Regions from separate parts of the Actinomadura citrea genome, predicted to be linked through region 3. Evidence: predicted binding sites of a transcription regulator. Region 3 holds the regulator's gene; each other region holds the start of a gene.

Region 1 (9,633 bases), 5.4 Mb from region 3:
CGTGGACCAGCACGCCCGGTTCGGCGGCGTCGTGCCGGAGGTCGCGTCGCGGGCGCACCTGGAGGCGATGGGGCCGACCGTCGAGCGCGCGCTCGCGGACGCCGGGGTGGCGTTCACCGACGTGGACGCGCTCGCGGTCACCGCGGGCCCGGGGCTGCCGGGCGCGCTGATGGTCGGCGTCGCGGCCGCCAAGGCGTACGCGCTGTCGCTCGGCAAGCCGCTCTACGGCGTCAACCACCTGGCCGCGCACGTCTGCGTCGACCAGCTCGAACACGGCCCGCTGCCGAAGCCGTGCGTGGCGATGCTGGTCTCGGGCGGCCACTCCTCCCTGCTGCTGGTCCCGGACGTGGCGGGCGACGTCCGGCCCCTCGGCGGCACGGTGGACGACGCGGCGGGCGAGGCGTTCGACAAGGTCGCCCGCGTCCTCGACCTCGGGTTCCCCGGCGGCCCCGTCATCGACCGCATGGCCCGCGAGGGCGACCCGGCCGCGATCGCGTTCCCGCGCGGCAAGTACAACGACGGCACCTACGACTTCTCGTTCTCGGGCCTGAAGACCGCCGTGGCGCGCTGGGTGGAGGCGAAGGAGCGCGCGGGTGAGCCCGTCCCGGTCGCCGACGTCGCGGCGTCCTTCCAGGAGGCCGTCGTGGACGTCCTGACGCGGAAGGCGCTGAAGGTCTGCAAGGACAACGGCGTCGACCACCTGCTGATCGGCGGCGGCGTCGCGGCCAACTCGCGGCTGCGCGCGCTCGCCGCGGAACGTTGCGCGGACGCCGGGGTCCGCCTGCGCGTTCCGCGCCCGAAGCTGTGCACCGACAACGGCGCCATGGTCGCCGCCCTGGGCTCGGAGCTGGTCGCCTCCGGCATCGGTCCGTCCGATCTGGAACTGCCCGCCGACTCCAGCCTCCCGGTCGAGGCCGTCACCCTGTGAACGCGCGCGCCGTCACGCCCGCCCCGGGCGCCTGACGCGCCGGCGCGTCCGTGGGGCGGCGCCTCAGCACTGGGCGAGGAGCCTGTCGAGGTAGTCCTCGTAGAGGGGGACCTGGGGTTCGTCGAGCGTGCGGGCGCCGTCCTCGGGGAGCAGGTCGAGGAGGCCGCGGACGTCCCAGTACGGGTCGTGCTCGTGGCCGCCGGAGACCTGGTCGAAGGAGCACAGGAAGCGGTCGGCGACGGACGCGCCGTAGCGCAGCGCAAGGCCGCGGCGCATGCAGGCGATGTCGACGGAGATGGGGCCGGACGAGGCGTCCGACCAGTCGACGACGCCGGTGAGCCTGCCGAAGGACCACAGCGTGTTGTCGGCGTGGTAGTCGCGGTGGATGAACCGGGCGGGCGCCTCCGGGGCGGGCCGGGCGGCGACCTCGAAGGCGCGTTCCCACAGGTCGGGACGGAGCGCGTGCTTGGGCGCGAGCCGCGCGTCGAGGCGGTTGTGCGGGACGTACGGCGGCATCGTGGACGCGCCGTTCAGCTCGTGCACCGCCAGCAGCGCGGCGGCCAGCTGGATCAGGTACTCGGGCAGGTCGTCGTGGGACGGGCGCGGCGGGTGGCCCGCGAGCCGGGTGATGAGCAGGGCGGGGACGTCGCAGTAGGCGCCCGACGGGTCGGCGGCCACCAGGGACGGTGTCGGGATCGCGCAGCCGGCGAGCAGCGCGAGCGCCGCGATCTCGCGCTCGGGGGAGAACTCGGCGTCGCCGTAGCAGCGGCGGGGGGCGGCCTCGCGGGAGGTCCAGCGGCGCAGGACGAGGTGGTGCGCCTCGCCGGAGCGGCTCTCGACGAGGAGGGCGTGGTTGGCGTGGGCGGAGCCGCCGGCGAGGGGCCGCACCATGCGGACCTCGGCGCCCTTGCCGAGGCACTCCTCCACCCATCGCAGGGTGGTGTGCCCGGGCGGGACGCCGGTCGGCAGGCAGGGAGCCGGTAGGTGGGTCACCTGGTCCATGAAAACGGATTCCGAAGGGTATTGGGAGTGATTTTGTGAAGACGGAAAGTAACAAAGCGCACGTCATCGGGGTGACATGAGGGCAGCATCTTCGGTCGTCCCGGCGGTTCGCGGGACGAACGCCGCGGATACCGGAAGGTATTCGAATGCCGGGTGGGGCCCGCGCCGGCCCCACCCGGACGCTCGTCAGTCCTTGGTCTCGCGGCGGGGACGCAGCAGCGCCTCGGCGAGCGCGAGCATCGTCTCCTCCAGGGTGGACAGCCGCTTCAGCACGTCCTCGTGCACCGCGTTGACCTGCTTGGACACATCGTCGTGGACGCCGTCCATCTTCCGGCCGACCTCGTCCTCGACATGGGAGAAGCGCTTGGCGACATCCGCCTGCGCCGCGTCGGCGCGCCGCGCCGCCTCGTCCTGCATGCTCTCCACCCGCCTCGCGAATTCGGACTGCACGCCGCCGACCTGCCGCGCGACGTCCTCCTGCATGGTCCCGACCTGCTTGGCGACGTCGTCGTGGATGCTGCCGACCTGCCGCGTGACGTCCTCGTGGATGTCGCCGATCCGCTTGCCGAAGTCGTGGTGGACCCCGCTGACCTGCCGCGACATCTCGCTGTGCACGGACTCGACCTGCTTGGCGACGTCGGTGTGCACCGACTCGACGCGGCGGGAGACGATGTCGACCTGCGTGGTGAACTCCTCCAGCGCGCTGTCGACCCGCTTGGTGACCTCCTCGTGGATGTTCTCGATGCGCTTGCGGACGTCGTCGTGCACGTCCTCGAACCTGCGGGAGAACTCGTCCATGCGCTTGGCGACGTCGCTGTAGGCGGTCTCGGCGATCTGCGACATGGTGGCCTTGACCTCGTCGCGGTCCGGCCGGGCGCGCAACTCCTCGATCAGCGGGTCGACGGCCTCGGCGAGGTGCTTCTCCAGCGCGTCGAACCGGTCGCCGTACTCGGCCGCGGGGCGCTGCGCCAGCTCGGCCAGCAGCCGGTGCACCTCGGCGATCTCCAGCGTGGCGGGCAGCCGTTTGATCCGCTCGCCGAGCCCGTCGAGGCGGCCGTCGACGCTCTCGAACCGGCCGTCCAGCCCGCCCAGTTTGCCCGACACCCCTTCGAGGCGGCCGTCGACGCCGTCCAGGCGCCCGTCGAGCCCGTCGAGGCGGCCGCCGACGCCCTCGACCCGGCCGTTGACCGCCTCAAGACCCTGCTCCATCCGCTCGGCCATCTCGCCGAGCGCCTGGTCGACCCGTGACGTGACCCCGTTGACCGAGTGTTCGAGCCGCTCGGACCGGTGGCCGAGCTCGGCGAGCGACTTGTCGAGCCGGTTGAAGCGGACGGACGCGGCCTCCATGCTGCCCTGGAGCTTGTCCAGCCGCTTGGTCATCTCGTCCATGCGCTGCGACGCCTGCTGCGTGGCGTCGGTGATCTGCTGCGCGGAGTCGAGGACGGCCTGGATGCGGGTCAGGCCCTCGTCGACGTTCTCGGCCACCACGCCGACGTCGGCCCACAGTGCGGGCAGCTCGGCGACGGGCTTGACCCGCTCGCCGAACGCCTCGATGTGCTCGGCCAGGCCCTCGGCCCATTCAGGGGGCTTGCCGGACAGGTCGTCGACCTGCCCGCGAACGCTCTCGATCTGCCCGGTCAGCCCGGTGAGCTCCCGCTCCCGGACCTCGCGGAGAAGCCACTCCATGCCTTCGAGTCGCTGGCGGATCTCGTCCAGGACCTGCCCCTGTGAGCGCTGTTCGTAGACGTGGTCCTGCGCCGCACGGGCGAGCAACTCCCGCATCCGATCCGAGACCGGTTGACCCCCTGTCTGCAGGAAGTTGTGATTCGTTTCCACCCGATGCTCCTTCGTGTGCCGGCGCGACGAAATGACGCACGGCAAATGAATCTCTGGAGTGGCCACTGTAGTGCGTGTAGAGCGCGGCTAAAACGGGTAGCAGAGAAGATTGCGAGTTCTGCGGAATGCGCCTGTTATCCGACTAGGTGGGATAGCGAGATATCGCCGGGTGTATGGCGAATTTCCTGCTTCGCGGTTATTGCCCTTCTTGGTGGGAGTTGTGGGGTGGACGGTGGCGGGCGGTGCGGGACGGGTCCGGCGTTCCGGGTGTCGTTCTGTCCGTACATCTCGTCCAACATCGGCAGTTCCCGAACCCGGCGGGGGGCCACGCCGACCTGATGCGCGTGCGACGGGCGTGATGCGGCGGGGCGGGATCCGGGCCTTTTCGGGAGGGCTTTCGGGGAGCCGGTGTCCCGGCGGGTGAACCTGCCTTGGTGTTTTTCGCGCCGGTTGATCTCGGTGCGCCGATTCCCGCGCCGCGCCGTGCCCTTGCCGGGCGGCCGCAATCCCTGGTGCGCGCAATGCCGGAAAGCGTCGATGATTTGCACCGCCGTGGCGCGTCGCCCGGTCCCTCTTGGCATTGCGCCGCCGAGGGGAAGATCTTTGGGCAGGGTTGCGGGGCGGCGCCCGTTCCGGGCGGGTCCGGCCCCGTGGCAGGCCGGTCAGGCCCCGGCGACGGGGTGCGTCAGCAGGGCGACGGGGTCGCGTCCGACGCGCGTCACCACGAGGGTCAGCTCCTTGGCGCGGCGTCCCGCGCGGCGCCCGCCGAAACCGAGGTCGCGGCGGAGCCGGTCGACGTCCACGGCGGAGCCGCGCTTCTTGACGGTCAGCACGCCGATCTCGCGGCGGCGCAACTCGGCGCGCAGCCGCTTCACTGAGAACGGGAGCACGTCCTCCACCTCGTAGGCGGAGGCGAAGGGCGTCGGGCGCAGCTCGTCGGACGTGACGTAGGCGATGTGAGGGTCCGCCAAGCCGCCGCCGACCAGTTCCGCGACTTCGCCGACCAGGTGGGCCCGGATCACGGCGCCGTCAGGCTCGTACAGGTAACGGCCCCACGCGCGTACGTCCGGGTCGCCCAGCCCCCGGGGAGTCAGAGTCCGCACCTGGGGCTCTGAGCCCGAGAGGTCCGAGAGGTAGGTGTCGGACGCGAGGAGAGTGGCCCGCCGGCCCACGTCGCCTGCGAGCCCGCCCAGCCACAGGGCCGCTTCCTTGACGTCACCCCCGACCGAGACCCACTCGGCCTCCGCGTCGTCCGGTACTGCCTCATGCGGAATGCCGGGCGCGACCTTCACGCAGGCCGCGGGCACCTGGCCGGCCATGGCCAGGACGACGTCGAGCGGCGGCTCGTACGAACGGGGATCGAAGACACGGCCCCGTGCCGTGCGCCGTCCAGGATCGGCGAAGACCGCATCGAACCCGGACGGATCCTCCTCGGTGGCGTCCCCGACCCGTACAGAGGCGAGACCCTCCAGTCCGAAGGCGGCCACGTTGGCGCGAGCCACCTCAGCGGTCAGCGGGTCCAGCTCCACGCCTTCCCCGGCCAGGCCCGCGCGCGCTCGGGCGATGAGGTCGGCGCCTATCCCGCATCCCAGTTCCAGCACACGCGCGCCGGGCAGCCGATCCGCGAACCGTCCGGCACGGTAGGCCGCCACGCTCGCGCGGGTCGACTGCTCAAGCCCCGCCTGCGTGAAATACATGCGGTCGGCGTCCGCCCCGAACTTGGCCCGGGCCCTTTCCCGCAGCCGGACCTGCGTCAGCGCGGCGGCCACGAGCGGGGGCTCGTGCCGCTCGCGCAGCCGTGATGCCGTGGCGAGCAGGCCGTCCTCGCTCACGTCCGCCTCGGCCGTCTCCCTGAGGAGCGCCTGGCCGGAGGGGGTGCGCAGGACCCGGAACGACGCGATGTCCATAGGGTGGAAGTTAGCGGCAGAGCCGGAGACCGGGGGCCGGTGAACGCCCGGAGACGGCCGCCGGGCGGGCTCGTGTCCGTGTTGACGGGCCAACGGGCACGGAATAGTCTCACGACTGGCACTCTCAAGGGTAGAGTGCCAAATACAGCGACGAAGGTCGGTCTGGCACCCGCGACGGCAGGCCGGTCCAGGGTCGCCTCTTCTGTCACATGTGCTGGTCGGTCATCCATGGCCGGCCGAGGACCAATCGAAGGGGAGGTCAGATCGTGACGACCGCCACCAAGGTTGTTCTCAAGCCGCTTGAGGACCGCATCGTCGTCCAGCCGCTTGAGGCCGAGACCACCACCGCGTCGGGCCTGGTGATTCCGGACACCGCCAAGGAGAAGCCCCAGGAGGGCACCGTCCTTGCCGTTGGCCCGGGTCGCGTCGACGACAAGGGCGAGCGCGTCCCCGTCGACGTCAAGGTCGGCGAGGTCGTGCTCTACAGCAAGTACGGCGGCACCGAGGTCAAGTACAACGGCGAGGACTACCTCGTCCTCTCGGCCCGCGACGTGCTCGCGGTCATCGAGAAGTAATCACCGAGACGTGATGCACCCGCCCCGGTCGGCGCCGCCTTCGGGCGGCCCGCCGGGGCGGATCGCGTGAAAGAGGAGTATCCGCATGGCGAAGATCCTGGAATTCGAGGAGGACGCTCGCCGGGCTCTTGAGCGCGGCGTCAACGCTCTCGCGGACGCCGTCAAGGTGACGATCGGCCCGCGCGGCCGCAACGTCGTCATCGACAAGAAGTTCGGCGCGCCGACGATCACCAACGACGGCGTCACCATCGCCCGCGAGGTGGAGCTGGAGGACCCCTACGAGAACCTCGGGGCCCAGCTCGCCAAGGAAGTGGCGACCAAGACCAACGACATCGCGGGCGACGGCACCACCACGGCGACCGTCCTCGCTCAGGCGCTGGTCCGCGAGGGGACCCGCAACGTGGCGGCCGGCGCCTCGCCGCTCGCGCTCAAGCGCGGCATCGACGCGGCCGCCCAGTACGTCTCCGACCAGCTGCTGAAGTCGGCCCGCGAGGTCGAGGAGAAGGGCGAGATCGCGCACGTCGCGACCATCTCCGCGCAGGACCCGCAGATCGGCGAGCTGATCGCCGAGGCGTTCGAGAAGGTCGGCAAGGACGGCGTCATCACCGTCGAGGAGGCCCACACGATGGGCCTCGAGCTGGAGTTCACCGAGGGCCTCCAGTTCGACAAGGGCTACCTGTCGCCGCACATGGTCACCGACCACGAGCGCATGGAGGCCGTCCTGGAGGACGCCTACGTGCTCATCGTGGACGGCAAGATCTCCAACGTGCAGGAGTTCCTGCCGCTGGCCGAGAAGGTCGCCCAGACCAAGAAGCCGCTGCTCGTGGTGGCCGAGGACGTCGAGGGCGAGGCGCTGGCGCTGCTCGTCGCCAACAAGATCCGCGGCACCTTCCTGTCCGTCGCGGTCAAGGCTCCGGGCTTCGGCGACCGCCGCAAGGCGATGCTCGGCGACATGGCCACCCTGACCGGCGGCCAGGTCGTCAGCGAGTCGATCGGCCTCAAGCTCGACTCGATCGGGCTGGAGGACCTCGGCCGCGCTCGCCGGATCACCGTCACCAAGGACGCCACCACCATCGTCGACGGCGAGGGCTCCGCGGACGAGGTCACCGCCCGGATCAACCAGATCAAGGTGGAGATCGAGAACAGCGACTCCGACTGGGACCGCGAGAAGCTGCAGGAGCGCCTGGCCAAGCTGGCCGGCGGCGTCTGCGTGCTGCGCGTCGGCGCCGCCACCGAGGTGGAGCTGAAGGAGAAGAAGCACCGCCTGGAGGACGCCATCTCGGCGACCCGCGCGGCGATCGAGGAGGGCATCGTCTCCGGCGGCGGCAGCGCCCTGGTGCACGTCGCCAAGGAGGGCTTCGGCGCCCTCGGCCTGTCCGGCGACGAGGCGACCGGTGCGGAGGCGGTCCGCCGCGCGCTGCCCGAGCCGCTGCGCTGGATCTCCGAGAACGCCGGCCAGGAGGGCTACGTCGTCGTCTCCAAGGTGGAGGAGTTGCAGGTCGGCCACGGCTACAACGCCGCCACCGGCGAGTACGGCGACCTGATCGCCCAGGGCGTCATCGACCCGGTGAAGGTCACCCGCTCGGCGGTCACCAACGCCGCCTCCATCGCGGGCATGCTGCTCACCACCGAGGTGCTCGTGGTCGACAAGCCGGAGGAGGCCGACGAGGCCGCCGGCGGCGGTCACGGCCACGGTCACGGTCACGGCCACTGAGATCGGCCGACCGGCGGGCTCGTCCCGTCCGGGAAGCACAGGTGAGACCCCCGTCCGTCCGGGCGGGGGTCTCACCGCGTCTGGCGGAGGTGCTGTGCCGGTGGGGGCGCCGGACGGATCGCGTTCCCGCCGGGAGAAGCGTCTTCCCGCCGGGAAAAGTCCGCCACGCCCGGCAGCATGATGACCACGACGCGTAGTAACTCCAGGTTCGCTCCCGCACTGTGACCATTCCGTTGTAGAGGACAGTGGAGACACGCCCGGGGGTGCTGGGCATCATGCTTGACGTGACCGAGGGATGCTTCGCCGGGACCGTGAGCGCGCGCGCCGCCGACCCCTCGAACGGGCCGGCACCTCCCGCCCCCCGCGACACCGCCCGTTCGGCTCGGGCGCTGCGCGCCGCGGACGCCGGTGACGGCGACCTCAAGGAGCTGACCCATCTCGCCGTGCAGGGCGACCCGGGTGCCATCGAGATCCTCATCGCCGAGGTGCGTCCCATGATCGTCCGGTACTGCCGCGCCCGGCTCGGCCGGGTCTCCGGGCAGTACCACATCGCCGACGACGTGGCGCAGGAGGTCTGCATCGCCGTCCTGTCGGCCCTGCCGCGCTACCGGGACATGGGCCGGCCGTTCGCGTCCTTCGTCTTCGGCATCGCCGCGCACAAGATCGCGGACGCGCTGCGCAGCGCGGTCCGCGCCGCCGTGCCCACCGAGGACCTGCCGGACGGTCCGGACGACCGCCCGGGCCCCGAGGAGACGGTGGTCCGCTACATCGAGGCGCAGCGCGCCCGCGACCTGCTCACCCGGCTGCCCGAGCACCAGCGCGAACTGGTGCTGCTGCGGGTCGTCGCGGGCCTGTCGGCGGAGGAGACCGGTAATGTGCTGGGCATGTCCGCGGGGGCGGTACGGGTCGCGCAGCACCGGGCCCTGGCCCGGCTCCGGGCGATGGCCAGAGAGGAGTCGATCGCTTGACGGAGCGCGGCCCCCTCACCGGCCTGCGGGGCGCCCCGAATCCGGACGAGCCGGCCCACTTCGGCGACGCCCCGGCGCAGGCGCCGCAGGCCCGCCCGCCCGCCGTCGCGCCCGTGGACCTGTCCGCGGTGCGCCGTACCGACGCGCTCTTCGAGTCGCTGGCGGCGCGGGACGCTGCCGGTTCCGCGGCCCCCGCTGAAGGCCCCGCCGAGGCGCCCGCCGAAGCCCCCCGCGCCGTCCCGCAGGACGACGACCGCGACCCGGCGGAGGAGGGGCGCGCCGACGACCGCGACCCCGTGGTGCGGCTGCTGCGGGCGCTGGTCGCCGACGTCGACGACCCGACCTGCGACGCCCCCGGACCGCCGGCCCCCTCGGGCCCTGGCCCGCGCCGGCGCGGGCCGCGCACCATCGTGGCCCTGAGCGTGGCCGGCGCCGTCCTCGCCAGCAGCGGCGTCGCGGCCGCGGGCGGCGGCGCCGCCGACCGCACCACCGCCTCCCCGGCGCCGAGCGCGTCCAGCGTGGCGGAGGGCGCGGACAGGACGGCCGACACCGACGCCGGCACCTACACGCGCCCGCGGCCGCCCGTGCGCCCGGCCCCCGAGGCGGGACGTCCCGCGGCCCGCACGCCGTCCGGCGGCCCGGGCCGCGAGGAGAACCCGCAGCTCAGGCGGCGCCCGGAGGGCCCTTCCCTCCGTCACCTGCC
Region 2 (9,633 bases), 1.3 Mb from region 3:
CGCGGGCGGATGGCCGCAGATGGAGATGGCGGCGCTCGGCCCGCGCGAGATCCACACGCAGCGGGTCGGCATCGTCGGGTTCGGGGCGATCGGCGCCGAGGCCGCGCGGCTCTTCGCGGCTCTGGGCTGCGCGGTCTCGTACTGGACGAGGCGGAGGCGTCCCGAGGCGCCGGCGACGTACCGGGAGCTGGACGAGCTCGTGGCGACGTCCGACGTCCTCGTCCTCGCCCTGCCGCTGACCGAGGAGACAAGGGGGTTGATAGGTCCGGAGCGGCTCGCCCTGCTGCCGGACAAGGCGCTGCTGGTGAACGTGGCGCGCGGGGGCATCGCGCCTGACGGCGCCGTCCTCGCCGCACTGGATTCGGGACGTCTGGCCGGGGCGGCCCTGGACGTGTTCGAGCAGGAGCCGCTTCCGGAGGGGCATCCGCTGCGTTCCCGCGAGGACGTCCTGCTGTCGCCGCACACGGCGGGGGCGTCCGTCCAGTCGCAGCTCAACCTGCTCGGGATGGTGCGCGACAACGTCACCGCGGCCGTTCAGGGACGAGACGTACAGAACGTGGTGAACGGGCTCAATCCACTGGTCACACGGCGATAGCGGCCATGACGGACACGCCGTCCCTCAATCGTAAATATGCGATTCGCCCGTGAATCTGTAGGATTCCTAAACGATCAACTTTGACGACCCCGAAGGGTGGGATGTGCACCTCGACATCTGGCTACTCCTCGGGGCCACGCTCGTACTCAGCGCCATCATCGCGGTCAGGCTGTCGCACCAGGCGGGCCTCCCCACGCTGCTGGCGTACATGGGCCTCGGCCTTCTCATCGGCGAGTCCGGCCCCCTCCACATCCGCTTCGACAACGCGGAACTGGCCGAGACGCTCGGCCTCGCGGCCCTCGTGCTCATCCTCGCCGAGGGCGGCATCACCACCAACTGGCGGCGCGTGCGGCCCTCGGTGCCGGCCGCGCTCAGCGTCTCCACCCTCGGCACCCTGATCAGCATCGTCGTCGTCGCGCTGTCCGCCATGTGGCTCGTCGGCCTGGAGTGGCGTCCCGCGTTCCTGCTCGCCGCCGTGCTCGCCCCCACCGACGCGGCCGCGGTGTTCTCGGTGCTGCGGCGGCTGCCCCTGCCCTCCCGGCTGACCGGCCTGCTGGAGGCCGAGTCCGGCTTCAACGACGCCCCCGTCGTGATCATCGTGATCACGCTCAGCGCCCACACCGCCGTCCCCAACATGGCCGAACTGCTCGGCGTCATGGTCTACGAGCTGGTCGCGGGCGGCATCGTCGGCGTCGCCATCGGGTGGCTGGGCGCGCAGGCGCTGCGCCGCGTCGCGCTCCCGGCGTCCGGCCTCTACCCCATCGCCGTCCTGTCGCTGGCCATCGGCTCCTACGGGGCCGCCTCCCTGATGCACGCGAGCGGGTTCCTCGCCGTCTACGTCAGCGCCCTCGTCCTCGGGAACGCGCGGCTGCCGCACCGCCCCGCCACCCGAGGCTTCGCCGAGGGCGTCGGATGGCTCGCGCAGATCGGGCTGTTCGTGATGCTGGGCCTGCTGGCCGACCCCGGAGACCTCCCCGGCCAGATCCTGCCGGCGCTCATCGTCGGCTTCGTCCTGCTGCTGGTGGCCCGCCCCCTGTCGGTGGTGCTGTCCACGATCGGGTTCCGGCTGTCGTGGGGCGAGAAGGTCTTCGCGTCCTGGGCGGGGCTGCGGGGCGCCGTCCCGATCGTCCTGGCCACCATCCCGATGGTCGCGGACGTGGAGCACGCCGACCGGCTCTTCGCGATCGTCTTCAACATCGTCGTCATGTTCACCCTGCTCCAGGGGCCGACGCTGCCGCTGGCCTCGCGGCTGTGCCGGCTGACCGGCGACGAGCAGACCCGCGAACTGGACGTCGAGGCGGCGCCGCTGGAGGAGCTGCACGCCGACCTGCTGGAGGTGCGGGTCCCCGCCGACTCGCTGATCAGCGGCGTGGAGATCTTCGAACTGCGGCTGCCGCCCGGCGCGTCCATCACCCTCGTCGTGCGGGACGGGGCGAGCTTCGTGCCCGAGCCCACCACGCCCCTGCAGGCGGGCGACACCCTGCTGATCGTGACCACCGCCGAGGTGCGCGAGGCCACCGAGCGCAGGCTGCGCGCGGTCAGCCGCAAGGGCCGGCTGGCGGGCTGGTTCGGCGAGAAGGGACAGTGACCAGGAGTCCCGCGGCGACTCGGGTCCCGCGGGGCCGGGTCCTGGGCGGCGCGCCGCCTGGGAACATCCCGGGGGCGAATCCTGTTCCACGCATGGGTACCATTAGCAGTCGTCTAGAGTGAGTGCCAGTCCGGCTCGCGCCGGGCTGAGTCAGCGAGGAGGAACCGTGCCGACGTATCAGTACGTTTGCACCGACTGCGGCGAGCCTCTAGAGGTCGTGCAGAAGTTCAGCGACGACGCGCTGACCGAGTGCCCGGCGTGCAGCGGCAAGCTCCGCAAGGTCTTCTCCGCCGCGGGGATCATCTTCAAGGGCTCGGGCTTCTACCGCACCGACAGCCGCGGCTCCGGCAAGTCGGCCTCCACCGCGGGGGCCTCGTCCAACGGCTCGTCGAACGGGTCGTCCAACGGCTCCTCCGGCGACTCGGGCGGTTCCTCGGGCGACTCCGCCAAGTCGGACTCGTCCTCGTCGACCTCCGACTCGTCGTCCTCGTCGACCGGCAAGTCGTCGTCCTCCGAAAAGGTCGCCTGACCTTCTAGGCATCTCCGCCCGCACCCGGGGGATCCAGCCGGATCCCCCGGCTTTCGTCGTATCCGGAAGCCGTCGCCTACATCTCCAGGGGTAGGCGACGGCTTTCGTTTGCCTCGGCAGGCGTAGCGCAGGTCCGTCCTAACGCCGGAGGCGCAGCCGCAGACCTTCCGCGACCATGGAAGAGACAGAGAGCGACCCCCCACCCCGGCCGGGCCTCTCCTGTCGCACGGCTTGACTTGGCTCTGTTTACGAGAGACTCTCATATCGAGAAGCTCGCCATGCCCCACGCTTTCCGATTTCGCGATATTACTTGACACCTCTCGCTCAACGAGAGACTCTTGGGCCGAACACGACATATCTCGATATCGCCCGGTGCACACAGGAGAGGACCTATGAGCGCACCTAGCCCGGCTCCCCCGAGGCCGCGGACACACCGCCTGGCCGGACTGATCGCCGGACGGCGCACCAAATGGGCCGTCCTGGCCCTGTGGGTCGTCCTCCTGGCCGCCCTCGGCCCCCTCGCCGGCAAGCTCGGCGACGTCGAGAAGAACGACGCGGCGTCCTGGCTGCCCGCCGGGGCGGAGTCCACCCGGGTCGTGGAACTGGAGGAGAGGTTCCGCAAGGACGAGACGATGCTCGCCGTCGTCGTCTACGAGCGTTCCGGCGGGATCACCGCGGCGGACAAGGCCAAGGCCGAGTCCGACATGGCCGCGTTCCAGAACCTGCCCGGAGCGCAGAAGGCGCAGGGGCCGTTCCCGTCCAAGGACGGCAAGGCCCTGCAGACCCTCGTGCCCCTGACGGACGAGGACCTCACCGCCGCCGTCGACCAGGCGCGCGACCTCGCCGAGCGCGGACCCCCCGGACTGGCCTCGCACGTCACCGGTCCCGCCGGCGGCGGCGCCGACCAGTTCGAGGTGTTCCAGAGCCTGGACGGCTTCCTGCTCATGGCCGCTGGTCTCGTCGTCATCGTCCTGCTGCTGTTCATCTACCGCAGCCCGGTCCTGTGGTTCGTCCCCGTGCTGAGCGCCGTCTTCGCCCTGGGCCTCGCCCAGTCGACCGTGTACCTGCTCGCCAAGTACGCGGACCTCACCGTCAACGGCCAGAGCGCCGGCATCCTGACCGTCCTCGTCTTCGGTGTCGCCACCGACTACGCCTTGCTGCTCGTCGCCCGCTACAGGGAGGAACTGCACCGGCACGAGGACCGGCACGAGGCCATGGCCTACGCGCTGCACCGCGCCGCGCCCGCCGTCATCGCCTCCGCCGCCACCGTGGCCGTCGGCCTGCTGTGCCTGCTGCTCGCCGACATGAACTCCACCGCCGGCATGGGCCCCGTGGCCGCCGCGGGCGTCCTCACCGCCCTCGCCGCCATGACGACCCTCCTGCCCGCCCTCCTCGTCATCTGCGGCCGCTGGCTGTTCTGGCCGCTGATCCCCCGCTACGACGCCAAGTACCTCAAGCCCGAGGCGTACGAGGCCGAGCACGGCGTCTGGAGCCGCGTCGCAGGAATGGTCGGCAAGCGCCCGCGCGCGCTCTGGGCCGCGACCATGCTCGGCCTGATCGTCCTCACGCTCGGGCTGGGCTCGCTCAAGGCGGACGGCCTGTCGGACGCCGGCCAGTTCACCGGCAAGCCCGACTCGGTGAAGGGCTCGGAGGTCATCGCACGGCACTACGCCGCCGGCTCGGGCTCCCCGGCCCTCGTCATCGGCAAGGCCCCGGCGTCCGACCAGATCGCCCAGGCCGTGCGCGGAACGCCGGGCGTCGCCGAAGTCAGCGCCCCCGCCGCGGCGGGCGGTCTGGTCAAGTACGAGGCGACGCTGAAGGACGCCGCCGACAGCCAGGCCGCGCGAGCGACCATCGACCGGCTGCGGACCGCGGTGCACGCCGTCCCGTCGGCGGACGCCAAGGTCGGCGGCACGACCGCGACGTACCTGGACATCAAGCGCGCCTCCTCCCGCGACAACAAGGTCATCATCCCGATCGTGCTGGCCGTGGTGCTCCTCATCCTCATCGCGCTGCTGCGCGCCGTCGTCGCGCCGCTGCTGATGATGGGCACCGTGGTGCTGTCGTTCCTCGCTTCGCTCGGCGCCTGCGCGGTCATCTTCGAGCACGTCTTCGGGTTCGAGGGCACCGACTCCGGCTTCCCGTTGCTGGCCTTCATCTTCCTGGTCGCCTTGGGGGTCGACTACAACATCTTCCTGATGCACCGCGTCCGGGAGGAGTCGCAGGCCCTCGGCACGCGCCGCGGCATCCAGCGAGGGCTCACCGTCACCGGCGGTGTGATCACCTCGGCCGGGCTCGTCCTCGCGGCCACGTTCGCGTCCATGGTCACGCTGCCGCTGGTGTTCATGGTCGAGATGGGCTTCGCGGTCGCGTTCGGCGTCCTGCTCGACACCCTCGTCGTCCGGTCGCTGCTGCTGCCCGCCCTGTCCTACGACATCGGGCGGCGGATCTGGACGCCGGGACGGCTCGCCAAGGAGGCGCCCGCCTCGCCGCCCAAGGTCCTGGACCCGGTCGGCTGACGTCCCGAGAACGCGGAAGGGCCCGGCTCCGGCCGGGCCCTTCTTCGTGCGGCGGCGGAGTTATCCACAATCTGCGGACGGTCTGCCGGGCACGGCGCCCAGGTGGCTAGGGTCGGCGGCATGTCCACTCAGGCTTCCGCGTCCCAGCCCGTCGCCGAGATCGGGGTCATCGGCGGCTCCGGCTTCTACTCGTTCCTCGACGACATCGAGGAGGTGCGGGTCGACACCCCCTACGGCCCGCCCAGCGACCCCATCGCGATCGGCGAGCTGGCGGGCCGCCGCGTCGCCTTCGTCCCCCGGCACGGCCGCGACCACCGCTTCCCCCCGCACAAGATCCCCTACCGGGCCAACCTGTGGGCGCTGCGGTCCCTCGGCGTCCGCCAGGTGCTGGCGCCGTGCGCGGTCGGCTCCCTCACCCCCGACCTCGGGCCCGGCACGCTGGCCGTCCCCGACCAGCTCGCCGACCGGACGTCGGGGCGCGACCAGACCTACTACGACCAGGGCGCCGCCGTCCACGTCTCCTTCTCCGACCCGTACTGCCCGACGGGCCGCCGCGCCGCCGTCGAGTCCGCGCGGACCTCCGGGTGGGACCCGGTCGACCGCGGCACGCTCGTCGTCATCGAGGGCCCCCGCTTCTCGACCCGGGCCGAGTCCCGGTGGTTCGCCTCGCAGGGGTGGACGCTGATCGGGATGACCGGCCACCCCGAGGCCGTCCTCGCCCGCGAGCTGGCGCTCTGCTACACCTCGCTCTGCCTCGTCACCGACCTCGACGCGGGCATCGAGGAGGGCGAGGGCGTCACGATGGAGGAGGTCCTGCGCGTCTTCGGCGAGAACATCGACCGGCTCCGCGGCGTCGTCGCCGACGTCGTCAAGGCACTGCCCACCGAGCGCACCTGCGCCTGCCCCACCGTCCTCGACGGCATCAAGCTCCCCCTGGAACTGCCGTGAGCGCCCGCTTATCCCGCCTGCGGCGGCCGCTGGCGGCGCTGTTCGCCGCGGCCGCCGCGGGCCTGGCGCTCCTGGCACTGCGTCCCGGCCCGCCGCCGTCCGTCCGCGTCCTCGCCGCCGCCCGCGACCTGCCCGCCGGAACGCCCCTCGGCCCGTCCGACCTGCGCCACCTCGACCTGCCGCCGTCCGCCGTCCCGGTGGGCACGCTCCGCACGGGCGGAGCGGGCCGCGTCCTCGCCGGACCGATGCGCCGCGGCGAACCCCTCACCGACGCCCGTGTCGTCGGCGCCGGGCTCCTACGCGGCTACGGCCCCGGCACGGTCGCCACGCCGGTCCGCCTGGCCGACGCGGGCGCCGCCCGCCTCGTCCACCCCGGCGACCGCGTGGACGTCCTGACCGTCCCGTCCGAGGCCGCCCCCGCGAACGGCCCCCGCGCCCGCTGGGACGCCGCCCGCGTGGTGGTTTCCGAAGTCCCCGTCATAGCGACCCCACCCCCTGACGAGAACGGCGCCCAAGAGGGCGCCCTGGTCGTCCTGGCGACCGACCGCCCCCAAGCGGTGGCCCTGGCCGGCGCCGGCGCCCCCCTGGCCCTGACGATCACCGCCCCCTGACCCCGGACAGGTCGGGTCTGAAGTGGGCCGACTTGGCTAATCATGGATGACTTCATTACGATCCGTAGCCGTTTCACGCGCCCCGACAGCCAGGGGCGCGACCCCCGACAACCCTGGAGCCGGCATGAGCGGATTCAAGAAGTTCCTCTTCCGCGGGAACCTGGTCGAACTCGCGGTGGCGTTCGTCGTCGGAGCGGCGTTCGCCGGGCTCGTGAAGGACTTCGCGAGTTCCTTCATCACCCCGTTGATCGCGCTCATCGGCGGCAAGCCCGACTACACGCGCCTGGCCGTCACCATCGACGGCACCACGTTCCCGTACGGGATCTTCGTGACCTCGGCGATCGCGTTCTTCATCACGGCCGTGATCGTCTACTTCCTGGTCGTGCTTCCGACGACCAAGCTGATCGAGCGGATGGACCGCGGCAAGGAGGCCACCGAGCGCGAGTGCCCGCAGTGCCTCAGCGACATCCCGGTGAAGGCCCGCCGCTGCCGCTACTGCACCGCGGAGATCGTCCCCGCCAACGAGGTGCCGCACTCCCGCTGACGGCGGGCGGCCCGGCTCAGCCGTTCTCCGTCCCGAACTCCCAGTGCCAGGGCTCGAACGGGTTGCTGTAGGCCCAGGCCGGGTGGATCCATCCGTACTTCCCGGCGTGGGCCTCCATCCAGTTGAACTGGACGGACCCCGAGCTCTGCACACCACCGCACAGGTCGAGTGCCTGCCCCTTGCCGTGGTTGCTCGTCCCGGGGACGGCCGCGAAGCCGGGCCGCTGCGCGTAGACACGATGCTGCTCGGACAGGTTCCGATAGGCGTCCGTCACGCACATGTCGCGGCCGAAACTGCGCTTGTACGCCTCGTTCAGCTTGTAGAAGGCGAGCGCCGCGTCCGCCCGCAGCATGTGCCCGCCCTTCTGCGGCAGGGGGCACAGGTACTTCGACGGGATGAGCCCGTTCGGGAACTTCTTCGCATCCCTCGCCAGGGCCTTGTCGCACCCGAGTTCGAGCCGCTTCTGCCGCGTCACCGCCAGCTTGTCGAGCATCGAGTTGAGCTGCTTGGTCAGCTGCGCCGACCGGTTCTTCAACCCGTCCACCTCCTGCTGGAGGCGGGTCTGCTCGACCGCGTTGCGCGACTGCAGCTCCTGCGCCGTGGAGGCGAGCTTCTGCCGCCGGTCCTGCAACTCGTCGGCACGGTCCACAAGCGCCTGCTGCGACCTCGCCATGAGCGTCACGTCCGCCGTCGACCGCAGCGCCGTGCTCGGGTCGCCGCCCCCGAAGATCGCCATGGAACCGGCAGCGCCGCTCTGCTGGTAGGAGGTGTTCGCCAGCCTGGCCAGCGGCTCGCGTATCCGGTTCAACTCCGCCTCGGCCCCGGCGAGGTCCTTCAGCGTGGCGCGCAGCTTCACCTGCGACCCGGCCAGGTCCTTCTTCCGGGTCTCCATCTTCTTCGTGGCCTTCTCCAACTCGGTGCGCGCCTTCGATGCCTCGCGGCGCAGCGACTCGAGCGAGTCGGCCCCCGCGGCCGCGTTCGCGGCGCCGTGCGGTGAGAGCGTCGTCATCACCAGGAAGACCGCGGTCAGCGCCGCCGACCGGGGGTTCGGCACGGTGGTTTTCCTCCTGATGCCCAAAAGCGGAACAGCGGCAGAACGCTACTACAGGTTCTACGATGACCTGTCCGTAACCGGTTCAGCGACTTCGGTGATGTTCGCACCACCGGCGCATCCACCAGACGTCCTCCCAGCCGGCGGGGCATGGCCGCCGCACCCGCACCGACGGGGAAGGCACCGGCGTGGGCGTCCGCTTCCGCGGCGTCACCACCGGCCGCGGCGCCCGCTTCGGCGGCTTGGTCGCCACCTGCGGCTCCGCCTCCGGCGGCACGTACGCCCCGAACGTCGGCTCGCCCTCGGGCGCCGCCGGCGCCACGCTCCGCGCGGACCCGCCCGCCGACTCCGGCCTCTCCCGGCCGGGCTCGTCCCGCAGCCCGAACGCGATCACCGACGCCACCAGCACGGGCACCGCGAACGCCGCGGCGAGGACCGTGATCCGTCTGCCGCGCGGCGAGTCCTCGCCCACCGCGTCCTCGGCGTCCCGGTCCTTCGGCTGCCCACGATGCCGTCCCGTCACGGGACGGAAGCGTACCCACACCGCCCCCGCCCGGCCTAGAGCCCGGCGCGCATAACAGGGAGCGCCCACCGCACCCCTTCCCCTACCCTGTAGGTGCCGTCCGCTACGCTCTACCGCGAGCGACGACACGCCTCCGTAGCTCAGGGGATAGAGCACCGCTCTCCTAAAGCGGGTGCCGCAGGTTCGAATCCTGCCGGAGGCGCCCTTCCGACCCACCAACCAAGGTCTCTGACCGGCGCGGACGCCGGTCGGGGCTCTGGGGTCGCGTGGCTCGGTGCGGTTCGCCCGCCTTCTGGTACGTCCCCACCCAGGGAACGCCGCTCAGTCGCCCTCCCGGGGCCTCAGCGATCCGGCGTCGCGAGGTCTTTCCGAAATGAAAGTGGCCCTTCCTCAGAGAGAAAGGGCCACTTGGTCAAAAGCGCACCAATGCAGTACGGCGCGCTCAGCTGGAAATCGGCTCTGACCGGCGGTCGGCCGAGCCGATGAGTGTTGCGGTCGGCCTCCGGCTCACGCCGGGGCCGAAGAAGTCGGTCGCCATGCCGGCGCCTTCTTCTTGTTCACCCTGATGGTGGAGACGCGCAGGCCGAGGGCCTACGGCGCGGTCATCACACCCACCACTCCATCGCGGAGATCAGCACGGCGGACTCCTCCGAGATGTACTCCATCACGATGTAGTCCGCCAGGGCGTACCCCCCGACGATGATCCGCACCATGGTGACTCGCAC
Region 3 (9,633 bases):
CGTGAACAGCAGCGGCACCCAGATGAGGAAGTCGGCGACCAGCGACAGCAGGCCGAAGACGAACCACACGGCGATGGCGGCGACGCCCATGTTGAGGCCCTGCGCCGCGTGCCTGCGCACGAACGGCGAGCGGGCCTTTCCGAGATAGACGACGGCCGGGGCGATCGCGCCGACGAGGAACTGCCCGACGTACGCCATCAGCGACCACGTCTTCTCGTCGTCGGTGACGGGGCCGAAATGGCCGGGTATCTGGGCGGTGTTGTGTCCGCCCTGGGGGTTGTCCCCGCCCGGGGGCTGCTGCTGCCAGCCCATGCCGCCCTGGGGTTGCTGTGGCTGCTGCCAGGCGTTGCCGGGCTGCTGCCAGGGGGTCTGTTGCTGCTGCCACTGGGGCTGCTGTCCCTGGCCGGGCGACGGGGGGTGCCCGTAGGCCATGGCGGACGTCCTCTCCGGGGTCGCTATGCAAGTTATTGGCGAAGTGTATGACTCCTTGGACGCGCGTGGAGTTCGCCCAGGTTCCCTATGAACAAGGGCCCGTGGCCGATTCGCGCCACGGGCCCAGCTGCGGTGCCTGGTGAGGTGTCAGGGGCGCCAGAGGACGGCGGACGGGTTCGCCTGCGTGAGCGTGACCGAGCCCTTCCACTCGACCGACGAGGGTTGCGGCAGGAACGAGTCGTCCAGGAAGAACCCGCGGTTGATGGACGTCACCGTGGCCGGGGCGCCGTTGTCCCCGGTACCGGTGGGACGGCGAAGGGCCTCGATGCCCGCGATGTCGGAGACCCTCGTCCCCTCCGGCAGTTCGACGGTGGTGGCGACGGCGCCGTCACGGTCGATCGACCAGGTCGGCTCGTCGTGGTCGGAGCGGTACAGCCGGGACGGGTCGGACTTCAGCCGCACCCCGAGCGCGACCCCGGGCACCGACCCGGACCCGGTCGCGGCGCCCGTCGTCTTGGCGAACTCCACGAACAGGTACGTCCGCTGGTCGCCGACCTCGCGCGTCGCCGGATCGGACGGGTTCTCGATCTTCCTTTCGCGGACCATCTCCTGCGCCGCGATCCGGTAGGTCCACGGCTCGCGGTCCATGACGACCTCGCGGGCCCGGCCGTCCGGGCGCGTCCCGGCGGCGTCCAGCAGGAAGCGCAGCGGCGGGTCCGGCGAGATCACGTCGCACATGTTGTTGTTCTGCGTGCAGGTCTGCAGCAGGGGGTGGTCGCCCTCGTAGCGGCCCGTGAACTTCAGGGTCAGGTGCATCGGGGCCTGGTAGACGGCGGTGCCGTCCACGCGCCTGCCGGACGCGTCGACCTCGACCCGGTAGATCCACTCGATGTCGGTCGTCCGGCCCCAGCGGGCCATCAGCGCGGGCGTGTCGGTGCCGCCGTCCTCGTTGCTCCACACCACCGAGTACTCGATGATCTTGTGTCCGGGTGTGGCGGCGGGGCGGGTCTCGTGCCAGGCGACCAGGGGGGTGTCGGTGGTCGCGTTCTGGTAGGGGTCGCCGAACGGCCAGCCCGTCCGCCCGACGACGACGGGCGCGTGGCGCAGGGCGAGCGCGTCCGCCTCCGGAATGCGGACCGCGGGGCGCCGGAGCGTGACGCGGCTTGCGGCGGGCGCGCTGCCCTCGGCGAACCGCAGCGTCACCTTGTGGCGTCCCTTCCCGACGCGCCCGAGCCCGAGGCTGCGGGGGATCGGGTCGGAGGAGGGGACGACGAGGTCGGTCACATGGCGCCCGTCGACGGCGATCGACACGACGGCCGACTCGGCGCCCCCGCGGACCCAGGAGACGCCCGGGGCGGACGCGGTGAAGGAGATCACCGCCTCCCCGTCCCGGCGGGCGGTGAACGGCAGCGACCGGGCGGGGCCGCCGCGGTGGACGTTGATCGTGCCGGGAGACCCGGCGGAGCGGACGGGGGAGGCGGCGTGGGCGGGGGAGGCGGTGAGGGCGAGGGGAGCGCCGGCGAGGACTGCACCGGTCACGGCGAGCACGGCATGGCGCGCGCGGCTTCTCATGATCGGGGAACCTAGGCGGCCGCGGTTGCGTTCCGGTGACGGCGCGGTCCCCCGTGGGTGTCGGCTCCGTGTGCGTCAGGGTTCAGGAACCGGCCCACAGCGGCGACAGCGCCGCCGGCACCCCCAGGGACACACCGGTGAACCGCTCCGCCTCGTCCGCCCCGTCGGGCGCGTGGAGGGTGAGCCCGGAGGCCGCCAGCCGGACGGAGCGGCCGCGCCTGACGATCTCGTGGTCGAGTTCCCGCAGCAGCGCGACGACGTCGCCGGCGGGCTCGTCGAGCAGGTCGACGCCGTCGAGCCGGAACCGCATCTCGGGGTTGCCGCTCCAGCCGGGCGCCCGCGTCCCGCAGATCTGCGCGAGCCGCTCGACGCCGTCCTCGCCCCGGCCGGTCGACAGCGCCAGCGACCCGCGCCCCACCCGGACGCTGCGGTGCCCGGCCCACCCGCACAGGAACGACGACTTCGGCGGGAGGGTGCCGCAGCGCTCCGCGACCGCGGCGAGGGTCGTCCAGGCGTCCGCGGCGCGGGTGGAGAACAGCAGGCTCGCGTCCGGCAGCAGCGCCCCGCGCCCCGGCTCCAGCGTGACCACGAACGGCGGCACCCGGCCGGGGAACCGCGCCGGGTCGGCCTCCCGGAGGGTGACGATGCCCTCCCACTCGACGGGCTCCGCGACCGCGAACCAGGTGATCGCGGCCTCGGTGCCGAACTCGCGGAACGTCGCGTCGGTCAGCCGCTCGGCGACCGCCTCCCGCAGCCCGTCGGCCGTCTCGGCGAGCCTGCGGCGCCACCACGCCGGCTCGGGGTCGGACCGGCCGCCCGCGGACCAGCGCGTCCCCGCGCCGGTGAAGTCCGAGCGCCGCTCGGCGCCCGCGTCGTCCACCAGCACCCAGTGCCAGCCGTCCGGCTCGCCGCGCAGCAGCACCCGGGCGGGCACTCGTCCCCGGCCGGTCGCACCCACATTTCGCATCCGGACGACCTTATCCGTATTCGTTGCGGCTCCTCAGGCGGTCGGCGGCCGAAGTCGCGCCGGTCGGCCGCGACACGGCGGCGGCTGCCCGGCGCGGGCGCCGATGCCGGTACGGTCGGACGGGTACGGTGCCTTTGATCTACCGAACCGGCCGACCTCGCGGAGGCAGCGTGACCCACCCCGAGCAGGTTCTGCGTTCCGAGAAGGAACGGGAGACGGTGAACGGCGCCGTGCGCGCGCTGCGTTCGGCCGCCCCCGCGGGCTGGCAGCGGCTCGACTTCGAGTTCCGCGCGACGGTCGGCATCGACAGCGCCTCCTTCGAGGTCGAGGGCCCCGACGGCGGGCGCCGCACGGCCCTGCCCCCGGGCCAGGCCGTCGGGAAGATGGACGAGCTGCGCCGCGTCATGTACCGGTCCGACAAGGGCGCCTGGTTCACCGCGCGCCTCCAGGTCGAGCGCTCCGGCCACTTCAGCGCCGAGTTCGACTACGACGGCGAGCCCGACTTCACCCCGCCGCTGGCCTCGTCCGCCTACGTCCAGGACCTCGACCGCTTCCCCCGCTCGGCCGAGCACATCCCCGACTGGCTCCGCGACAAGCTCGGGGACGCCTGACCGGCCCGGTCGAAGCAGGCGGCGGAGCGGGGCAGACTTGGAAGGTGCCCTCGACCCTTCCTGATGGCGACCCCGTACCGGCCGACGGTGCGCTGCCCGGCAGTGCCCTGCACGGGCTCGGAAAGCGCCCGTTCGCGTTCTACGTGCACGTGCCCTTCTGCGTGACCCGGTGCGGGTACTGCGACTTCAACACCTACACGGCGACGGAGCTGGGTCCGGGGGCGAGCCGCGACTCCTACGCCGACACCGCGATCCGCGAGGTCCGCATGGCCCGGCGAGTGCTCGGGGACGTGGATCTGCCCGTGAAGACGGTTTTCGTGGGCGGCGGCACACCGACCCTCCTCCCGCCGGACGACCTGGGCCGGGTCCTGTCCGCGATCGACGTCGAGTTCGGGCTGGCCCCGGGCGCGGAGGTCACCACCGAGGCCAACCCCGAGTCGGTGGACGAGGCGTCCATAGGCAAGCTCCGCGAGGCCGGGTTCACGCGCGTCTCCTACGGCATGCAGAGCGCCCGCGAGCACGTCCTGGCCGTCCTGGAACGCGCGCACACGCCCGGACGCGTCCCGCAGGTCGTCGAGTGGACGCGCAAGGCGGGCTTCGAGCACATCAACCTCGACCTCATCTACGGAACGCCAGGGGAGACCGACGACGACTGGAGAGGCTCCCTGGAAGCGGCCCTGGCGGCAGAGCCCGACCACGTGTCCGCCTACGCGCTCATCGTCGAGGAGGGCACCAGGCTGGCGGCGCAAGTGAGGCGGGGCGAACTGACCGCCCCCGACGACGACGCCATGGCCGACCGCTACCTGATCGCCGAGGAGCTGCTCAGCGGCCACGGCCTGCACTGGTACGAGATCTCCAACTGGGCCGCCGACCCGCGCGCCGCCTGCCGGCACAACATGCTCTACTGGACGGGCGCCGACTGGTGGGGCGTCGGCCCGGGCGCCCACAGCCACGTGGGCGGAACCCGCTGGTGGAACGTCAAGCACCCGGCCGCCTACGCCGCCCGTCTCGCCGAGGGCACCACCCCCGCCCACGCCCGGGAGATCCTCACCGACGAGGACCGGCACATCGAACGCGTCATGCTCGAACTGCGCCTCGCCCAGGGCTGCCCCGCCCACCTCCTGGACGACGAGGCCGCCCGCAGAGCGGTGCGCGACGGCCTGATCGAGCCCGCCCCCTACGAGCAGGGCCGAGCCGTCCTCACCCTCAAGGGCCGCCTCCTGGCCGACGCCGTAGTCCGAGCCCTGACCTGACCAGCGACCCCGCCCCCCGGCAGAGAGGGAAGCCTGAACCGTCGCCTCGGGTCGGGTGGCTGGAAGGCGCTCTGGGCGCCTGGAGGCCGCCCGGCTCGTGACGGGGGGTTCCAGGGGGCGCTACCCCTGGGAAGGCACGGTCACGAAGTCGATGAGTTCTTCTACGCGGCCGAGGAGGGCGGGTTCCAGGTCGGTGTAGGCGTTCACCGAGCCGAGGATGCGTTTCCAGGCGGGGCCCGTGTCGTCGCCCCAGCCGAGTTCGGCGATCACGCCCTCCTTCCACGGGATGCCGCGGGGGATGCGGGGCCAGGCGCGGATGCCGACGGCCGCCGGCCTGACGGCCTCCCAGATGTCGATGAAGGGGTGGCCGGCGACGAGGACGTACGGCGAGGTGACCTGGGCGGCGATCCTCGACTCCTTGGACCCCTCCACGAGATGGTCGACCAGGACGCCGAGGCGCCGTTGCTCCTCGGGGGCGAACTCCTCGACGATGGCGGGCAGGTCGTCCACGCCTTCGAGGTACTCGACGACGACGCCCTCGACGCGCAGGTCGTGGCCCCAGATCTTCTCGACCAGCTCGGCGTCGTGGAGCCCCTCCACGTAGATGCGGCTCTCCTTGGCGACCTGCGCCCGCAGGCCACGGACGGCGATCGAGCCCGAGGCGGACCGCGCCGGGCCCGCGGGCGCGGCGGTCGGCCGGACGAGGGTGACCGGCTTGCCGTCGATGAGGAATCCGGACTTGGTCAGCGGGAACACCCGGCGCTTGCCGAACCGGTCCTCCAGCGTGACGCCGAACTTGTCGCAGCCGACCACGGCGCCGCAGAAGCCGCTGTCGGGATCCTCGGCGACCAGGCCCGGCTCGGCGGGGACCTCGGGGATCTGTCCTTTGCGGGGCCTGCGCCAGTCGCCGCCCAGCACGTCGTTTCCGTAGTTCTTACTCCGCACAGATCCGCACATTAACCGGGCGGGGCGCCCGCGCGGCGCCGCCCCGCGTTCCTCGGCGTGGCGCCGGTTCCCCGGCCGGATAGGATCACGCAGCCGTGCGGAGAGTGCGGGGGCGCTCCAGCCGAGCCTTCCGGGCCGTAGACTTGGCACTCGAAAGCATGGAGTGCCAGTAGCGGACCGGCCGGACGAAGGAGGTGACATCGTGCTGGACGACCGGAAACTCGCGGTCCTGCGCGCCATCGTCGAGGACTACGTCTCCACCAACGAGCCGGTGGGCTCCAAGGCGCTGGCCGACCGGCACAACCTCGGAGTCTCGCCCGCGACCATCCGCAACGACATGGCGGTGCTGGAGGAGCAGGGCTACATCGCCCAGCCCCACACCAGCGCCGGGCGCGTCCCCACCGACAAGGGCTACCGGCTGTTCGTCGACCGGCTGTCCACGATCAAGCCGTTGTCGGTCGCCGAGCGCCGCGCCATCGAGACGTTCCTGTCCGGGGCCTACGACCTCGACGACGTCGTCGGCCGGACGGTGCGGCTGCTCGCGCAGCTGACCCGGCAGGTCGCGGTGGTGCAGTACCCGTCGCTGACCCGCTCGGCGGTGCGGCACGTGGAACTGGTCCCGGTGGCGGAGGGGCGGCTGCTGCTCGTCCTGATCACCAACACCGGGCGGGTGGAGCAGCGCGTCATCGAGACCGGGCAGATCTCCGAGGAATCGATCGGGCACCTGCGGGCGTTGCTCAACACGTGCCTGGACGGGCTCGGTCTCGGCGAGGTCCCGGCGGCCGTGGCGGACCTGCCCGACAGGGTGGGCCCGGACGAGCGGCCGGTCGCGGCGGCGGTCCTGTCGGTGCTGCTGGAAACGCTCGTCGAGAAGCACGAGGAGAAGATCGTCTTCGCCGGGGCGGCCAACCTCGCCGCCGTGGACTTCTCGCCCAGCCTGCGGGAGGTGCTGGTGGCGCTGGAGGAGCAGGTGGTCCTCATGCGGCTGCTCGGCGAGACCGGCGACTCCTCTACAGTTACGGTGCGGATCGGCACCGAGAACCCCGACCTGGGGCTCAAGTCGACCTCGGTCGTCGCCGCCGACTACGGGGTGGGCGACCTCACTCTGGCCCGGCTGGGAGTGCTCGGGCCGACACGCATGGATTACCCCAGCACGATGGGAGCGGTACGGGCAGTGGCACGCTACGTGGGACAGATCCTGGCGGGGTCGTAAGTGGCGAACGACTACTACGCGACCCTGGGCGTCCGGCGGGACGCCAGCGCCGACGAGGTCAAGAAGGCCTACCGCCGGCTCGCGCGGGAACTCCACCCGGACGTCAACCCGGATCCGGAGACCCAGGAGCGGTTCAAGGAGATCACCCAGGCCTACGAGGTGCTCTCCGACCCCAAGAAGCGCGAGATGTACGACCTCGGCGCGGACCCCTTCGCGTCCGCGGGCGGGGCGGGCGCCGGCGGGTTCGGCGGCGCCGGTTTCCCGTTCAGCGACATCATGGACGCCTTCTTCGGCACCGCGACCTCGCGGGGCCCGCGGTCGCGCGCCCGGCGCGGGCGCAACGCGACGCTGCGGGTCGAGCTCGACCTCGCCGAGACCGCGTTCGGCACCACCCGTGAGCTGTCCATCGACACGGCGGTCGCCTGCACGACCTGCGAGGGGTCGGGCTGCGCGCCCGGCACCCACCCGGACACGTGTGAGACGTGCCACGGCCGCGGCGAGGTGCAGCAGGTCCAGCGCTCGTTCCTCGGCCAGGTCATGACGGCCCGGCCGTGCCCGGCGTGCGGCGGCTTCGGCTCGGTGATCCGCAACCCGTGCACCGAGTGCTCCGGAGACGGCCGGGTCCGCACCCGGCGCACCGTCAAGGTCAAGATCCCGGCCGGCGTGGAGAACGGCATCCACATCCAGCTCGCCGGCGAGGGCGAGGTCGGCCCGGGCGGCGGACCGCCCGGCGACCTGTTCCTGGAGATCGTGGAGAAGCCGCACCCGATCTTCGAGCGGGAGGGCGACGACCTGCACTGCACGGTCGAGATCCCGATGACGGCGGCCGCGCTCGGGACCAGCGTCACCATCGAGACGCTGGACGCCGCCGAGAGCGTCGACATCAAGCCGGGCACGCAGTCGGGGCAGGTCATCACGCTCTACAACCGGGGCGTCCGGCACCTCAACGAGAGCGGCCGCGGCGACCTGATGATCCACGTCAACGTGGAGACGCCGAACAGGCTCGACGAGGAGCAGGAGGAGCTGCTGCGGCAGCTCGCGGTCCTGCGCGGCGAGGAGCGCCCGCCCGGCAGGTTCGCCCCCGGGCAGCGCGGCGTGTTCTCCCGCCTCAAGGACGTCTTCAACCAGCACTGAAGCGCGGTGGCGGCGGCCTACCAGGAGGGCCGCCGCGGCGATTGAGGAGCATGGTGGCAGCGATGAGCGACGTCGGCCCGGGTTCCGCCTCCCCCGGACGGCCCGGGTGAGCCCGCCGGTCTTTCTCGCCGGGACGGACGCGCTGGAGCGCGACCGCGTCCTGCTGGACGGGCCCGAGGGCCGGCACGCGGCGGCCGTGCGGCGGCTGCGGCAGGGGGAGCGGGTCGACCTCACCGACGGCGAGGGCCTGCTGGCCGAGTGCGTCGTCACCGCGGCCGACCGGGCGTCCCTCACGCTGGACGTGCTGGCCCGGCACCGGGAGCCCCCGCCCGCGCCCCGCCTCGTCGTCGTCCAGGCCCTACCGAAGGGCGACAGGGGCGAGCTCGCGGTCGAGACCATGACCGAGGTCGGCGTGGACGAGATCGTCCCGTGGTCGGCGTCCCGCTGCGTCACACGCTGGCGCCCGGAGCGCCGCGACAAGGCCCTCGGGCGCTGGCGCGCGACCGCCCGCGAGGCAGGCAAACAGGCGCGGCGCAGCCGCCTGCCCGCGGTGGCGGAGCTGGAGTCCACCGAGGACGTCGCCGGGCGGATCGCCGGCGCGTCCCTGGCCCTGGTCCTGCACGAGGAGGCGGAGGCGCCGCTGAGCGCCGTGCGGCCGCCCGCGCGGGGCGACATCGTCCTCGTGGTCGGCCCCGAGGGCGGGATCAGCGAGGACGAGCTGGAACGCTTCGCCGCCGCGGGCGGGCGCCCCGCGCGGCTCGGCCCGACCGTCCTGCGCACCTCGACGGCGGGCGTCGCGGCGGCCAGCGTGCTGCTGGCCGCCACCGGCCGCTGGTAGCACCGGCCGGCGCGGTCACGGCGTGGTGGCGGCGCCCTGCTCGGTGGTCTTCGCGGGCTCGCTCGTCTCGGACGGCGTCGGCTGCTCGGTCGGCTTGCTCGGCGGCTCGGGCGTCGTGGAGGTGGGCGGAGCCGGCGTGGTGGGCGGCGCCTGCGTCGGGGTCTCGCTCGGGCAGGGCGTGGTCGCCGGGGTCGGCGTGGCGGTCGAGCCGGCCGAGGCCCCCGGCGAGGGGATGCGGCACGACGACAGGCCCGGCGAGGAACTGCTGCTCGGCGTCTCCGAGGTGCTCGGCTCGCCGGACGCGCTGCCGCCCGGCGACGACGGGACGGGGAACTCGGGATCGATCCCCGGGCCGGTGCGGTCCCCGGCGACGTCGTCGTCCCCGTCGCCGGACTGGCTGTTGCTGCCGACCGACTGCTGGATCAGGTCGATCGTCTGCGGCGCCGTCACGCCCAGCGCGGCGATCAGCACGGCCGCGGCCACGGCGAGGAGGGGGCGCGCCCAGTTCACGGTGAACCGGTCGAACCCGAAGTGCGCGGGGCCGAAACGTCCGAACCGGTGGCGCCGGCCGTCGGCGACACGGGCCCGGATGCGTTCCAGGCCGTCGCCCGCGGGGTTGACCGAGTCCGCCTCCGCGTGCAGGGCGCGGCGGAGGATCTCGCCGTGCT

The links. Region 3 encodes HrcA, which represses chaperone genes, less so after heat shock. Its sites were predicted from a motif close to TTGGCACTCTCNNNNNGAGAGTGCCAA; they were not measured.
Positions count from the first base shown of each region.
Region 1: groES (co-chaperone GroES) is a predicted target of HrcA. The motif match lies at 5,789-5,815, and genes of this name have one in related genera.
Region 2: BJ999_RS07290 (FmdB family zinc ribbon protein) is a predicted target of HrcA. The motif match lies at 2,286-2,312, and genes of this name have one in related genera.

Region 1 covers NZ_JACCBT010000001.1:8,212,828-8,222,460, reverse strand. Annotated here, with positions in the region: gene tsaD (tRNA (adenosine(37)-N6)-threonylcarbamoyltransferase complex transferase subunit TsaD) at 1-928, shown strand, start outside; gene BJ999_RS37540 (aminoglycoside phosphotransferase family protein) at 992-1,930, opposite strand; gene BJ999_RS37535 (apolipoprotein A-IV repeat region-like domain-containing protein) at 2,117-3,766, opposite strand; gene BJ999_RS37530 (class I SAM-dependent methyltransferase) at 4,429-5,673, opposite strand; gene groES (co-chaperone GroES) at 5,940-6,248, shown strand; gene groL (chaperonin GroEL) at 6,334-7,962, shown strand; gene BJ999_RS37515 (sigma-70 family RNA polymerase sigma factor) at 8,238-8,930, shown strand; gene BJ999_RS37510 (hypothetical protein) at 8,927-9,633, shown strand, end outside.
Region 2 covers NZ_JACCBT010000001.1:1,489,790-1,499,422, reverse strand. Annotated here, with positions in the region: gene BJ999_RS07300 (NAD(P)-dependent oxidoreductase) at 1-595, shown strand, start outside; gene BJ999_RS07295 (potassium/proton antiporter) at 699-2,183, shown strand; gene BJ999_RS07290 (FmdB family zinc ribbon protein) at 2,350-2,712, shown strand; gene BJ999_RS07285 (MMPL family transporter) at 3,105-5,231, shown strand; gene BJ999_RS07280 (S-methyl-5'-thioadenosine phosphorylase) at 5,352-6,179, shown strand; gene BJ999_RS07275 (RcpC/CpaB family pilus assembly protein) at 6,176-6,790, shown strand; gene BJ999_RS07270 (MscL family protein) at 6,915-7,334, shown strand; gene BJ999_RS07265 (M15 family metallopeptidase) at 7,351-8,388, opposite strand; gene BJ999_RS07260 (hypothetical protein) at 8,471-8,908, opposite strand; tRNA gene BJ999_RS07255 (tRNA-Arg) at 9,038-9,110, shown strand; gene BJ999_RS07250 (hypothetical protein) at 9,514-9,633, opposite strand, start outside.
Region 3 covers NZ_JACCBT010000001.1:2,792,198-2,801,830, forward strand. Annotated here, with positions in the region: gene BJ999_RS13155 (DUF4870 domain-containing protein) at 1-432, opposite strand, end outside; gene BJ999_RS13160 (hypothetical protein) at 580-2,004, opposite strand; gene BJ999_RS13165 (hypothetical protein) at 2,087-2,971, opposite strand; gene BJ999_RS13170 (antitoxin YezG family protein) at 3,142-3,582, shown strand; gene hemW (radical SAM family heme chaperone HemW) at 3,627-4,835, shown strand; gene BJ999_RS13180 (DUF3097 domain-containing protein) at 4,956-5,780, opposite strand; gene hrcA (heat-inducible transcriptional repressor HrcA) at 5,983-6,993, shown strand; gene dnaJ (molecular chaperone DnaJ) at 6,994-8,127, shown strand; gene BJ999_RS13195 (16S rRNA (uracil(1498)-N(3))-methyltransferase) at 8,234-8,965, shown strand; gene BJ999_RS13200 (hypothetical protein) at 8,981-9,633, opposite strand, start outside.